DNA from 2 places in the Enterococcus sp. AZ177 genome. Region 2 is predicted to be linked to the other one. Evidence: a T-box and tRNA genes for the amino acid it is inferred to sense, from the RefSeq annotation. Region 2 holds a T-box; the other holds one or more tRNA genes.
The links. A T-box is a leader RNA that pairs with one kind of tRNA and senses whether it is charged. The one in region 2 lies ahead of leuS (leucine--tRNA ligase), so its partner is inferred to be a tRNA-Leu.

Region 1: it encodes a tRNA-Leu, which carries the amino acid that the T-box ahead of leuS (leucine--tRNA ligase) is inferred to sense. The anticodon was not compared.

What each region holds. Positions count from the first base shown of each region.
Region 1 covers NZ_CP172944.1:1,383,515-1,390,353, forward strand. Annotated here, with positions in the region: gene IGJ34_RS06795 (Tex family protein) at 1-1,573, shown strand, start outside; gene IGJ34_RS06800 (SprT family protein) at 1,576-2,073, shown strand; gene IGJ34_RS06805 (YdcF family protein) at 2,153-2,878, shown strand; tRNA gene IGJ34_RS06810 (tRNA-Leu) at 2,963-3,045, shown strand; partial or broken gene tnpA (IS200/IS605 family transposase) at 3,224-3,697, shown strand; partial or broken gene IGJ34_RS06820 (hypothetical protein) at 4,128-4,696, shown strand; gene IGJ34_RS06825 (pyridoxal phosphate-dependent aminotransferase) at 4,869-6,086, shown strand; gene IGJ34_RS06830 (hypothetical protein) at 6,191-6,367, opposite strand; gene IGJ34_RS06835 (helix-turn-helix domain-containing protein) at 6,563-6,839, shown strand, end outside.
Region 2 covers NZ_CP172944.1:2,688,637-2,695,475, reverse strand. Annotated here, with positions in the region: gene IGJ34_RS13265 (LysM peptidoglycan-binding domain-containing protein) at 1-1,451, shown strand, start outside; T-box leader at 1,503-1,729, shown strand; gene leuS (leucine--tRNA ligase) at 1,935-4,448, shown strand; gene abc-f (ribosomal protection-like ABC-F family protein) at 5,019-6,620, shown strand.

The sequences.
Region 1 (6,839 bases), 1.3 Mb from region 2:
AGCGGTTTACGAAATGTACTATGATTTTTCTGAACCTGTTAGCAAAATTGTTTCTCACAGAGTCTTAGCTACAAACCGTGGCGAAAAAGAGGATATCTTAAAAGTTGCTCTTTTAGTAGAAGAAGAAAAAATTAATTCATACTTAGAACGTCAGTTGATTGGCATTAACAAACAATCTCCAACTGCCATTTATGTTGAAACAGCTTATTTAGATAGCTACAAACGATTTATTGGTCCAGCAATCGAGCGTGAAATTCGTAATGAGTTAACGGAAAAAGCAGATGAGCAAGCAATCAAGATTTTTGGTGAGAACCTACGTAATCTCTTATTGCAACCACCTTTGAAAGGCAAAGTTGTACTAGGCTTTGACCCGGCCTACAGAACGGGATGCAAACTGGCGATTGTAGATGCAACGGGTAAAGTGTTAGCTATTCAAGTTATTTATCCACACAAGCCCGCTTCAGGTGAAAAACGCGCAGCAGCAGGACCAACGTTTACCAAGTTGATAGAAGAATACGAAGTTGAAATGGTAGCGATTGGTAATGGAACTGCCAGTCGTGAGTCAGAGTTATTTGTTGCAGAACAATTAAAACAAATCAAACGAGATGTTTTCTATGTGATTGTGAATGAAGCGGGGGCATCTGTCTATTCAGCAAGTGACGTGGCTAGAGCCGAATTTCCTGATTTGCAAGTAGAAGAAAGAAGTGCGGTCAGCATTGCTAGACGGTTACAAGATCCCTTAGCTGAACTTGTAAAAATCGATCCTAAGGCGGTTGGTGTCGGTCAATATCAACATGATGTTTCACAAAAACGTTTAGCAGAACAATTGGATTTTGTTGTAGAAACAGCTGTTAACCAAGTTGGGGTTGATGTAAATACTGCCAGTCCGCAACTGTTACAACATATTTCTGGTTTAAATAAAACAACTGCTCAAAACTTAATGGCTTATCGTGACGAAAATGGTGCATTTACTGCTCGTAATCAAGTCAAAAAAGTGCCTCGATTAGGACCAAAAGCTTACGAACAAGCCATTGGATTCTTACGGATTCCAAATGGAAAAAATATTTTGGATAACACAGGGATTCATCCGGAAAGCTATGACGTTGCCAAAGCAATTTTAGAAAAAGCCAAGGTTCAATTAGGAGAGCTTGGTTCGGGGCAAGCGGCTCAACAGATCAAGGGATTGTCATTGGAACAATTAGAAACGGAATTATCTGTTGGGAGTGAAACCCTAAAAGATATCGTTGCAGCATTAGTTCAACCAGGAAGAGATATGCGTGATGAAATGCCAGCGCCTCTTTTAAGAAAAGATGTCTTATCGATGGAAGACCTAAAACCTGGTATGGAGCTTCAAGGTACAGTCCGAAATGTGATTGATTTTGGTGCTTTTGTTGATATCGGTGTGAAACAAGATGGTTTAGTGCATATTTCAAAACTTAGTACAAAATTTGTTAAACACCCAACAGATATTATTGCTGTAGGAGATGTTGTGACTGTGTGGGTGGAAGCAGTCGACAAGAAGAAAGGGCGCATCAGTTTAACGATGTTACCGCAAGCTGAAAGGAAAGAATAACGTTGAAACCTTTTCCTAAAGAAGGAAAACCAACAAAACAAGAGTTATCAGATACCCAACTGCAAGCAATGGTGGAATCAATTTCTTTAGCATTTTTTGACAAAAAGTTTCAGCATCACGCTTTTTTTAACCGACGTCTGAGAACAACAGGTGGTCGATATCATTTAAACTCGCATAACATTGATTTTAATCCAAAAGTTTTCGAGATTTACGGGGAAACAGAGTTGATCAATGTGATCAAACACGAGTTATGCCATTATCATCTGCATTTAGAAGGTAAAGGGTATCAACATAAAGATGCTGAATTTAAATTGTTATTAAAACAAACTGGAGGAAGTCGCTATGTACGTCCTCTAGTGGATCAAAAACCACAGTCATACCACCAGTATGAGTGTGAAAAATGTCAAACATTGATTTTACGAAAACGGAGAATCAACCTTCAACGCTATGTTTGCGGAAAATGTCATGGTAGGCTAGTAGAAATCAATTCGAGCATATAAAAAGGATATGATGCCGCTTTTTCTTTTTAATAGAAAAGGCGGTATTGTGTTAAATCAAGTAAAAGAATAGAGGAGCATGATGATCGAACATTGGAATACAGTCATTGATTACTTAGCTGCACAAGAACAAATAACAGAAAAGTATGACCTTGCTATCTTAGCTGGCAACAGTTTGCCTTATTTGGCAGATGCGTTTATTCAATTGTATGAACAAGGAACAGCCTCTGAATTCATGATTGTTGGCGGTATTGGGCATGCGACGCCCTTTTTACAGAAAAATCTTAAAAATATCGGTATCAAGGTTAGTGAGGTAAGTGAAACTGACATGTACCTAGAGTATTTTAAACAAAAGTATCACTTCGGTAAGGAACTCTTTTTAACGGAGACGACCTCAACTAATTCTGGTGAAAATGCTCGCTTTTCACTAAATAAGATGAAAAAGGAAGGGCTGAGGCCGAAGTCTGTGTTATTATTGGAAGACCCCATTTTACAAAGAAGAATTAAAGCGACTTTTGAAAAGGAATGGCAAGAGACAAAAGCTAGTTTCACCAATTATGTTCCAGTTATTCCTTATATAAAGTCAATTGAGGACAAGATTATTTTTGAAGAAAACCAACTTAATGGATTGTGGACGAAAGACTATTTTCTTTCATTAGTTCTAGGTGAAATTCCCCGACTTAGAAATGACGATAATGGATATGGACCAAAAGGAATGAATTATATTGGATCAGTTGAAATTCCTAAAAAAGTGAGCAAATCATATGATAAGCTTTGTCAGGTATACGAGTATAGGTACAAACGATGATCATCTATTTGTGGAAAAGTAAAATTTTGAACGATTGACAAAAGCTAAAGCATATTTTATCATATACTTAGTTATGATATAAATGCGGTCATGGCGGAATGGCAGACGCGCCAGCTTGAGGGGCTGGTGGGGGCAACCCCGTGGAAGTTCGAGTCTTCTTGGCCGCATAGTTCAACCCTAAACCTTGTTATATATAGGTTTAGGGTTCTTTTTGTGTGTTCTGAAAACCACCTGCTATGCGGGTGGTTCCATAGAGCTTCCAGCGAGGTAATAAAAAAGCCCCCTAAAATGTTAAACTGATATAGGTTTCCCGACCGTATCATCAACATTAAAGGAGGTTCCTTTATGAAAAAGGACAATCAAAGTTTATCACACACCGTATGGAAATGTAAGTATCACATCGTCTTTGCGCCAAAATACCGTCGCCAAATCATTTATGGCAAATACAAGAAAAGTATCGGAGAAATCATTCGACTTTTATGTGAAAGAAAAGGCGTCGACATCATCGAGGCAAATGCATGTTGAGATCACATTCATTTGTTGGTCAGTATTCCACCGAAATTAAGTGTCTCGGGTTTTATCGGTTACCTAAAAGGAAAAAGTAGTTTAATGATTTTCGATAGACATGCGAATTTAAAGTATCGATACGGCAATCGTAAGTTTTGGTGTCGTGGCTATTATGTCGATACCGTTGGCCGAAACAAAAAACAAATAGAAGAATATATACGCAATCAAGTTCAGGAAGATCATATAGCAGATCAGCTGACGTTGTTTGAGGAGTATGATCCGTTCACAGGTAATAAAAATAGCAAAAAATAAAAAATGAAATTCTTTTAGAATCAGCGAGAAGAAGTGGTGCGTGAGGGAGACCCGATCAGAAGGCCTTTTAGGTCGTGGCCGGTAAAAGAGGCTTTCAGCCGAAGAGCAAACCTCCAGTTCTCACTGGAGGTTTTGATTATCCACCTATTCCTATGACAAAGCATATATTCTGTAAGGATCCACTTATTTTCATATAAAATAGATAACAGTAGAGAAGAGGGATCGTAGAAAATTTCAAAATAAAAGAAGACTAATATGATGGATTCTAAAGCAGTTTATAGTACTGGTTGTCTTTTAAAAATATGAATAATCTAAGTAAAGTACTAGGTTCTAAAAATAGTTTCTATTTAAATTTAATTTGGTAAGATAAGTTTGTACAAAGCTATTACTATTCTATGCCAAAAGAAGAAAAAAATTAGAGGTGATAGAGATGACAATCAAACGTGTATGGTGGAAAGTAGCAGTTGGTTATCAAATCTATCTAGCAAGTTTCATGGATACAAGTAACGACGTGATTGTGGACATAAATGGAATCCGCTCAAAATTGGATTATCTCAAAGAATTAAGTATTGGATTTATCTGGGTCAAGTCAATAAAATGGACAGCAGAAGAATATGCTGTTTTTAAAGAGAAACCCCTGGATGGTTATCAATCCAAATAAGCAATAGATCAATGTATTAGTCAAAATCAATAGATCCAAATTCCGGTTTGAATTTTTTACAAAGAAGTGATCAAGCTAAGAATAGAGAATGAAGCATTGGTCTATAGTTCTTACAAACTTTACTTACCCAAACCCCCAGAATTATTTGTTTATGATTCTTGTTTCACGAACGAGTGTTTTATGGTTATCGTCAATTTTTTCAAAGAATTCCCTTTAGCAGACTTACCAAAAACGTTCAGATAGAGTAGGGACTCACAGTTGTATAGTTTGAATATCACATCATTCACCAACACACGATTTTTCTTCCTTATGAAGCAAGGGTATTCAAACATATATAAGTGGCTGCTTTTTATTTTAGTAAGAAGGTTAATAGGAAGTTTTTCCAGACAAATAAAAATACGTCTATCGAATAGTGAGACTCTTTTTTTGAAAATTTGCAATTTTCCATTGCTTTTTTTTTCTAGGTGGCGTAACTTTAAGTATATAAATTTTGAAAATGAGGGATACAGTATGAGAAATTTTGAAAAATCTAACAAACTTGATGGAGTCAGTTATGATGTACGTGGTCCAGTTTTAGAAGAAGCGGACAGAATGCATGAAGAAGGCATTCGTATTTTGAAACTTAATACTGGTAATCCCGCCCCATTTGGTTTTGATGCTCCGAATGAAGTGGTTCGCGATATGATTATGAATGTTCGTAATTCAGAAGGCTATTCTGATTCAAAAGGAATCTTTTCAGCACGAAAAGCAATTGAACAATATTGCCAAGTGAAGGGTTTCCCAAATGTAACGATCAATGATATTTACACAGGTAATGGTGTTAGTGAATTGATTTCGATGTGTATGCAAGGACTTTTGAATAATGGAGATGAGGTTTTAGTTCCAATGCCTGATTATCCTCTATGGACAGCGTCAATTTCTTTAGCTGGTGGTAATCCTGTTCATTATATTTGTGATGAGCAAGCGGAATGGTATCCAGATATCGATGACATCAAATCAAAAGTGACGACGAATACAAAAGCAATTGTGTTGATCAATCCCAATAATCCAACCGGGGCTTTATATCCTAAGGAAATCCTAGAACAAATCGTTGAGATTGCGAGACAAAATGATTTGATCATTTTTTCAGATGAAATCTATGATCGTTTAGTGATGGATGGATTAACACATATTCCAATTGCAACATTAGCACCAGATTTATTTGTAGTTACTTTAAATGGACTTTCTAAATCACATAGAGTTGCAGGGTTCCGTTGTGGTTGGATGGTACTTAGTGGAAACAAAAAACACGTTAAGGGCTATATAGAAGGATTGAATATGTTAGCTTCGATGCGTTTATGTTCAAATGTACTATCTCAACAAATTATCCAAACTGCCTTAGGTGGCTATCAAAGTGTTGATGATTTGTTGTTGCCAGGAGGTAGAATTTATGAGCAACGGGAATATATTTACAATGCAATCAATGATATTCCAGGTCTATCTGCTGTAAAACCTAAAGCTGCTTTTTATATATTTCCTAAAATCGATACTGCCCGTTTTAATATTTATGATGATGAGAAATTCGTTCTTGATTTTCTTCATGAACATCATATTTTGCTTGTTCATGGTGGTGGTTTCAATTGGACTCAACCAGATCATTTTAGAATTGTTTATCTACCGAAGATGGAAGACTTAAAATTTACAACTGAAAAAATGCGTGCGTTTTTAAGTACTTACAAACAAAAATAACAGGTTGATTTTTGAAACTAAAAAAAGTGACTCAAAACTGTATCAGTTTTGAGTCACTCTTGTTTTAAGAATGTGTTTTGCAAAGAGACGAATAGAAACGATCGTTACTCTGCAGTTTGACAATCTTTTTTACTTATTACCATACGATTTGTGTATTTTTCCTCCATATCCGGACTTGGATCCGAAACAACAACCAAATAAGCATTCTCATATTCTTTCTCGACATAGCCATTATAACTACTTTTGTCCCAACTGAAGTTAATTCTTTTCTCTTGTGTCATAAATAACACCCCTTATTTGCAAAGCAAAATTATTTTAAATCGTCTCCATTTACTGTTAGGTAATGTTCTTGCAGTATATTATGCATTAAAGTACAATAAATGCATAATGCGAATTCGCATATTTTGAACTTTTTTTGATTAACACGATTTTTTTCAAGAAATAGCTCAATTTTAACGTAGCTTAGGAGTGAAAAAATGGATTCTTTTGGAGCAGTTATTAAAGAAATTCGTAAAAATAGAAAACTAACGCAAAAAATGTTATCAGAAGATATTTGTTCGCAAAGTGTATTAAGTAGAATCGAAAATAATGAAGAATTACCGAATGTCGTAGTAATGCAGCAAATTTGTCAGCGCTTAGGCGTAACGATGGATCAAATTATGCAATTCAAATCGGATGAAGTTCGTTTGATCACGCAAATATTTGAAAAAATAGCTGATTATTTTCGACACAAAGAATATGGAAAAATAATGA
Region 2 (6,839 bases):
CTTGGCTGACAGGACGTTATGCAACTGATCCTACCTATAATACCAAACTTAATAATATCATAACAACGTACAATTTAACTCAATATGATACGCCTTCATCAGGCGGCGGAAATACAGGTAGCGACAATAACAGCGGTAATACCGGGGGCAACACAGGTGGAAATACCGGAAGTGGCAATAATAGCGGCAATACAGGCGGCGGAACAAGCAGTCAAGATGTGACGCATACTGTAAAAGCTGGCGATAGTTTATGGGGATTGTCAGCTAAATATGGCACGTCAATTGCTAATATTAAAAGCTGGAATAAACTTTCTGGAGATGTCATTTATGTAGGTCAAAAATTAATCGTTAAAAAAGGTTCTGGTAACGTAGGCGGCAATACAGGTGGAAATGCCGGAGGTGGCAATAGCAGTGGCAATACAGGTGGTGGAACAAGCAATCAAGATGTGACACATACTGTAAAAGCTGGTGATAGTTTATGGGGATTGTCAGCTAAATATGGCACGTCAATAGCGAGCATCAAGAATTGGAACAAACTTTCTAGCGATGTCATTTTCGTAGGTCAAAAATTGACCGTAAAAAAAGGCTCTGGTAATGCAGGTGGTAGCACTGGTGGAAATACTGGAGGTTCAAACGGGAATACAGGTGGTTCTGGCAACACTGGAACCTCGAATTCTTACTATACAGTAAAATCAGGTGACTCGTTATGGGCAATTGCTAATTCAAATGGTATAAGTATTGCAAGCTTGCGTCAATGGAATAATTTAAGTGGCGATATCATTTATCCAGGCCAAAAACTGATCGTGAAAAAAGGGTCAGGAAATACTGGTGGAGGTAACACAGGCGGTAATGCAGGTGGCTCAACTGGTAATACGGGAAGCTCTGGCAATACAGGAACTTCAAACGCCTCATACACAGTAAAATCAGGAGATTCACTATGGGCAATTGCCAATAAAAATGGTATAAGTATTACTAATCTACGTCAATGGAACAAGATAAATGGCGATATTATTTACCCCGGTCAAAAATTGATCGTGAAAAAGGGTGCAGAGAATACAAGTGGTAGTAATAGTGGCTCAACTGGTAATACTGGTAGCTCAAATAATGCTGGAACAGCTACTAGTCACTACACGGTAAAATCAGGTGACTCACTTTGGGCGATTGCCAATAAAAATGGCATAAGTATTGCAAACTTGCGTCAATGGAACAATCTAAGCGGAGATGTGATTTACCCAGGTCAACGTTTAGTTGTGAGAAAAGGCCAAGGAGGATCTGCTAGTTCACCTAGTAATCAAGGTAGTAACGAAACAGCAGGATCACACACTGTAAAAAGTGGAGATACTTTATGGGGACTTTCTCAACAATATGGAGTAAGCGTCCAAAAAATCAAACAATTGAACGGGGTATCTAACGATATAATCTATATTGGTCAAAAATTGAAAGTTAAATAAAACAATTGAAATTGTTTGAAATATTTGGTAGTATGATAGCACATGATAGATATGTAAACAGTGAAGAGGAATAGTAGAAAGAACCATGTTTTAGAGAGCGTATGGCTGGTGAAAATACGTACAGAAGCTTTCGAACTCGCCTTTGAGTTATTTTACTGAATGAGTTAGATGTAGTTAACTTTATTAAGTATAATCGGCGGCGGCCGTTACAACGCTGAGGTTTGTATTTATACAAGCGAAGTTAGGTGGTACCACGTTGTCAATCACACGTCCTATAGGAATATTTTCCTGTAGGACGTTTTTGTTGTGAATCACTACGATTGGCTCTGCCAGAGTAGCTGATGAACAATACCGGACGCGTAAAGAAACAGCCATCAACATATCATTGAATGACTGCCAAGTAATGACTTAAAAATGGTAGAGAATTAATTTAAGAAAACGGAAAAAAGTAATAAAAAGCTACTTAAATAGGAGGAAAAAAACGTGAGTTACGATCACAAGAAAATCGAGAAAAAATGGCAAAAATATTGGGCTAAACATAACAGCTTTACTACTCATGACAACCCAACCAAAGAAAAATTTTATGCTTTGGATATGTTTCCATATCCGTCAGGACAAGGGCTCCATGTTGGTCACCCAGAAGGATATACAGCGACAGATATTTTGTCACGTATGAAAAGAAGTCAAGGATACAGTGTGTTACATCCAATGGGCTGGGATGCATTTGGTTTGCCAGCAGAACAATATGCATTAGATACTGGAAATGATCCAGCAGAATTTACGAAAAAAAATATTGAAACCTTTAAACGTCAAATCAATTCACTAGGATTTAGTTATGATTGGAATCGTGAAATCAATACGACAGATCCAGATTATTATAAATGGACACAATGGATCTTTACTAAACTATATGAACACGGTTTGGCTTATGAAGCAGAAGTTGCCGTTAACTGGGTACCAGAACTTGGAACTGTGATTTCGAATGAAGAAGTTATCGATGGAAAAAGCGAGCGTGGGGGGTACGATGTTGTTAGAAAACCGATGCGTCAATGGATGCTAAAAATCACAGCATACGCTGACCGATTATTGGATGATCTAGACTTAGTTGATTGGCCTGAAAGCATTAAAGATATGCAACGTAATTGGATTGGCCGTTCTGAAGGTGCAAACGTTGATTTTAAAATCAAAGGAAGTGACGACAGCATCACCGTCTTCACGACACGAGCAGATACTTTATTTGGTGCTAGTTACTTAGTTGTTGCACCTGAATTAAAACTAGTTGATGCAATCACAACTCCGGAGCAAAAAGCAGCAGTGATAGCTTATCAAGAAGAAGTTAGTAAAAAATCTGATTTAGATCGTACCGATTTATCTAAAACAAAAACAGGCGCTTTTACAGGAGCTTATGCAATCAATCCCGTGAATGGCAAAGAAATACCGATTTGGATCGCCGATTACGTATTAGGTAGTTACGGAACGGGTGCTGTTATGGCGGTACCGGCTCATGATGAAAGAGATTACGCGTTTGCTGATAAGTTTGGCATCGAAATGATTCAAGTGATTGAAGGCGGAAATATCAAGGAAGAAGCGTACACTGGTGACGGTCTTCATATCAATTCTGGCTTCTTAGATGGCCTAACAAAAGATGAAGCGAATGAAAAAATGTACCAATGGCTAGAAGAAAACGGCTGTGGTAAAAAAGAAGTTACTTATCGTTTACGTGATTGGTTATTTTCTCGTCAACGCTATTGGGGCGAACCAATTCCAGTGATTCATTGGGAAGATGGGACAACAACGACAGTTCCAGAATCTGAATTACCTTTGACATTACCGAAAACAGATGATATCAAACCTAGTGGAACTGGCGAATCACCACTTGCAAACATTACTGAGTGGATCAATGTCATTGATCCTGAAACGGGTAAAAAAGGCAAACGTGAAACGAATACAATGCCACAATGGGCAGGTAGCTCTTGGTATCATTTACGTTATATCGATCCACACAATAAAAATGAACTAGCGAATTATGAAAAATTAGAGCGTTGGTTACCTGTTGATATTTACATTGGCGGAGCGGAACATGCCGTTCTTCACTTATTATATGCGCGTTTCTGGCATAAATTCTTGTATGATATCGGTGTTGTACCAACAAAAGAGCCCTATCAAAAATTGTACAATCAAGGAATGATTTTAGGTCAAAGTTTCCGTGACAGTCGTGGTGTATTAGTACCTACTAACATGGTTGAAAAAAAAGACGGCGTTTGGGTAAATATTGAAACAAGGGAAGAGCTTGAAGAAGCACCAGCCAAAATGAGTAAATCCTTGAAAAACGTTGTAAATCCTGACGATGTTGTCGAAAAATACGGTGCAGATACACTAAGAATGTATGAAATGTTCATGGGACCGCTAGATGCATCGATTGCATGGAGCGAAAATGGACTTGAAGGTAGTCGCAAATTTTTAGATCGCGTGTGGCGCTTGATCGTAGATGAAAATGATAAGATGCGTGATCGTATCACGACAATGAACGATGGACGTTTGACTAAAGTGTATAATCAGACAGTGAAAAAAGTGACAGAAGATATGGAAAACCTACACTTTAATACGGCAATTTCGCAATTGATGGTCTTTGTGAACGAAGCAAATAAAGTCGATGTTTTACCATATGACTATATTGAAGGATTCGTTCAATTACTAGCGCCAATCGCACCACACGTCGGTGAAGAGCTGTGGGCAATCCTTGGAAACGAAGAAAGTTTAACAAATGCGCCTTGGCCAACATTTGATGAAGCTGCATTGATTGAAGACGAAGTCGAAGTTGTTTTCCAAGTTAATGGAAAAGTTCGTGCGAAACTGAATATTACTAGAGGATTGAGCAAAGAAAAATTAGAAGAAAAAGCTTTAGCAGCAGAAGAGATTCAAGCCTTTATTGATGGGAAAACAGTACGCAAAGTCATTGTTGTTCCAGATAAATTGGTAAATATTGTAGCGAATTAAATATAGTTGAAACAGAGGTGCTGCATAAAATCGGTGTCTCTGTTTCGCTATAAATAGGAATAGGAGAGAAAACTGATCAGTTATATCACGTTTATTTGACCGACAAATAGGGGAACTAGTGGAACAATTAAAATAGTATAAAAAAAGTAAATAAACACATTTTGCACAAATCAAACTATCATGCTACAATAATCCTAATAAATGACGAAGGTGGTGAATAAGTACAATGGTCAACATGCCAAAAATAACAACGGGTTTTTCTTATGTAATAGGCTACCTAGCTTTTTGTCATGTTATTATTTTCAATTTTTTATCTCAAGGGACAAGTGTGTCCAAAAAGGGATAAAAAATTAAATAAAACAGACCATTCAGACTTATTTACTTGAAACGAATGAATCATAAAATAACGAAGAAGTAGCAATGAGGGGTTCACTTGTCTTAATCAAAAAAGTGTAGCTTCTCTAGCTTTATAGTAAATAATGAAGGTTGAACGAAGATAATTGTTCAGCTTTTTTGTGTATGCTAAAATTTATTAATGGTGATCTGTCTGAATGGCAGAAAGAGGCAAAGATGTTACTCCAATTACAAAAAATAACTAAAAATTATGGAACAGAACCACTTTTTGAAGAGTTAAATTTACAAATAAATGAAGGTGAAAAAATAGGAATGATCGGAACAAACGGCTCTGGTAAATCGACCATTTTAAAAATTATTACTAGAATGGAAAGCATAGATTCAGGAACAATCAGTTGCAAGAAAAATACACGAATTGGCTATTTAGCTCAAATACCGGACATTTGCGAACAGAAGGTCAAAGACTATTTATTAGAAACGTTCACATTACTGAATACGATTCAAAATCAATTAATACAATTGGAAGAGCAAATGATGAGTCCAGAATGTGACATAGACAAAATAGTAACTCGCTACGGTCAAAAACAAGAAGAATTTCAACGAGCTGGCGGTTACGAGATGGAAAACAAACTAGAGATGATCGCCAATGGACTAACAATCAATTACTTGTTACCAAAAAGAATTTCGGAATTAAGCGGCGGTGAGCAAACAATTGTTGCATTGGCAAGAATTCTGTTACAGGAAAATGATCTTATACTGTTAGATGAACCAACTAATCACCTCGATGCCAAAAGAATTACCTGGCTGGAAGGCTATTTGACTCACGAAAAAACGGCTTATTTGATTGTTTCCCATGATCGATTGTTTTTAGATCATACAGTTGAAAAAATCGTAGAGTTAGAAGATGGTAAATTACAAGAATTCAAAGGCAATTATTCTGCATATAAGCGACAAAAGGAAGAACAGCTTGAAAAAATTAGAAAAAATTTTGTAGAACAGCAAAAAGAAATGAAAAAATTGAAATTGGCAATTCGTCGCTTTCGACAGTGGGGACACGAAGGAGATAATGAAAAATTCTTCAAAAAAGCCAAACAACTTGAAAAACGGTTAGAAAAAATTCAGAAAATCCCAAAACCTAAAGACGAAACCGCGAAAACAAGAAAAAAATTCAAGGAAACATATCGATCTGGGAAAGAAGTTTTTCAATTTAAAGAAGTCAGCAAAAGTTATGCTGACCAAAAACTGTTCGATAAAGTCGAATTTTCACTATTTTGGAAAGAGCGTGCAGCGATTGTAGGAGAAAATGGCGTAGGAAAAAGTACGTTACTAAAGTTGGCACTTGCAATGGAGGAGCTTGATAGTGGGGAAATCAAGCAGGGAACGAATCTTCGCATTGGCTATTTGCCTCAAGTAATACATTACGATACGCCTAAACAAACTCTATTACACTCGTTCAGGGAAGCTTGCGTCTTAGATGAACAAGAAAGTCGTCGTGCATTAGCTAACTACGACTTTTACAATGATGATGTAATGAAACAGGTTCGATTTTTAAGTGGTGGAGAAAAAGTGCGTTTGGAATTAGCAAAACTGATGTATAACGAGGTTAATTTTTTAGTATTAGATGAGCCAACAAATCATTTAGATATCGAAACGAGAGAAGAAATAGAAGAAATACTAGAAGCTTTTAAAGGAACGATGTTAGTCGTTTCGCATGATCGTTTCTTTCTACAAAAAATGGTTGATACATTTTTAATTGTTGAAAAACAGAAAATCACAAAAGAAATTGGAGATTACTCAGATTTACTTACTCTTAAATAGATAAAAACAAATCAAAAATAAAAGGTGAGGCTGGGATAGAAGCTTATTTCTGGAAGGAGTGTTCCTGATCCCACCGTTTATTCGCATTTAGGGTGTGAAACAAAAGTGATTTTTACTTTTGTCCCACACCCGTTTTTCTTTTTCAACTGGTCTTCATAAAGAAAAATCTCGAAATTGAGTCATAAAATAGTGTAGAGTAAAAGAAAAATGGAATAGTTT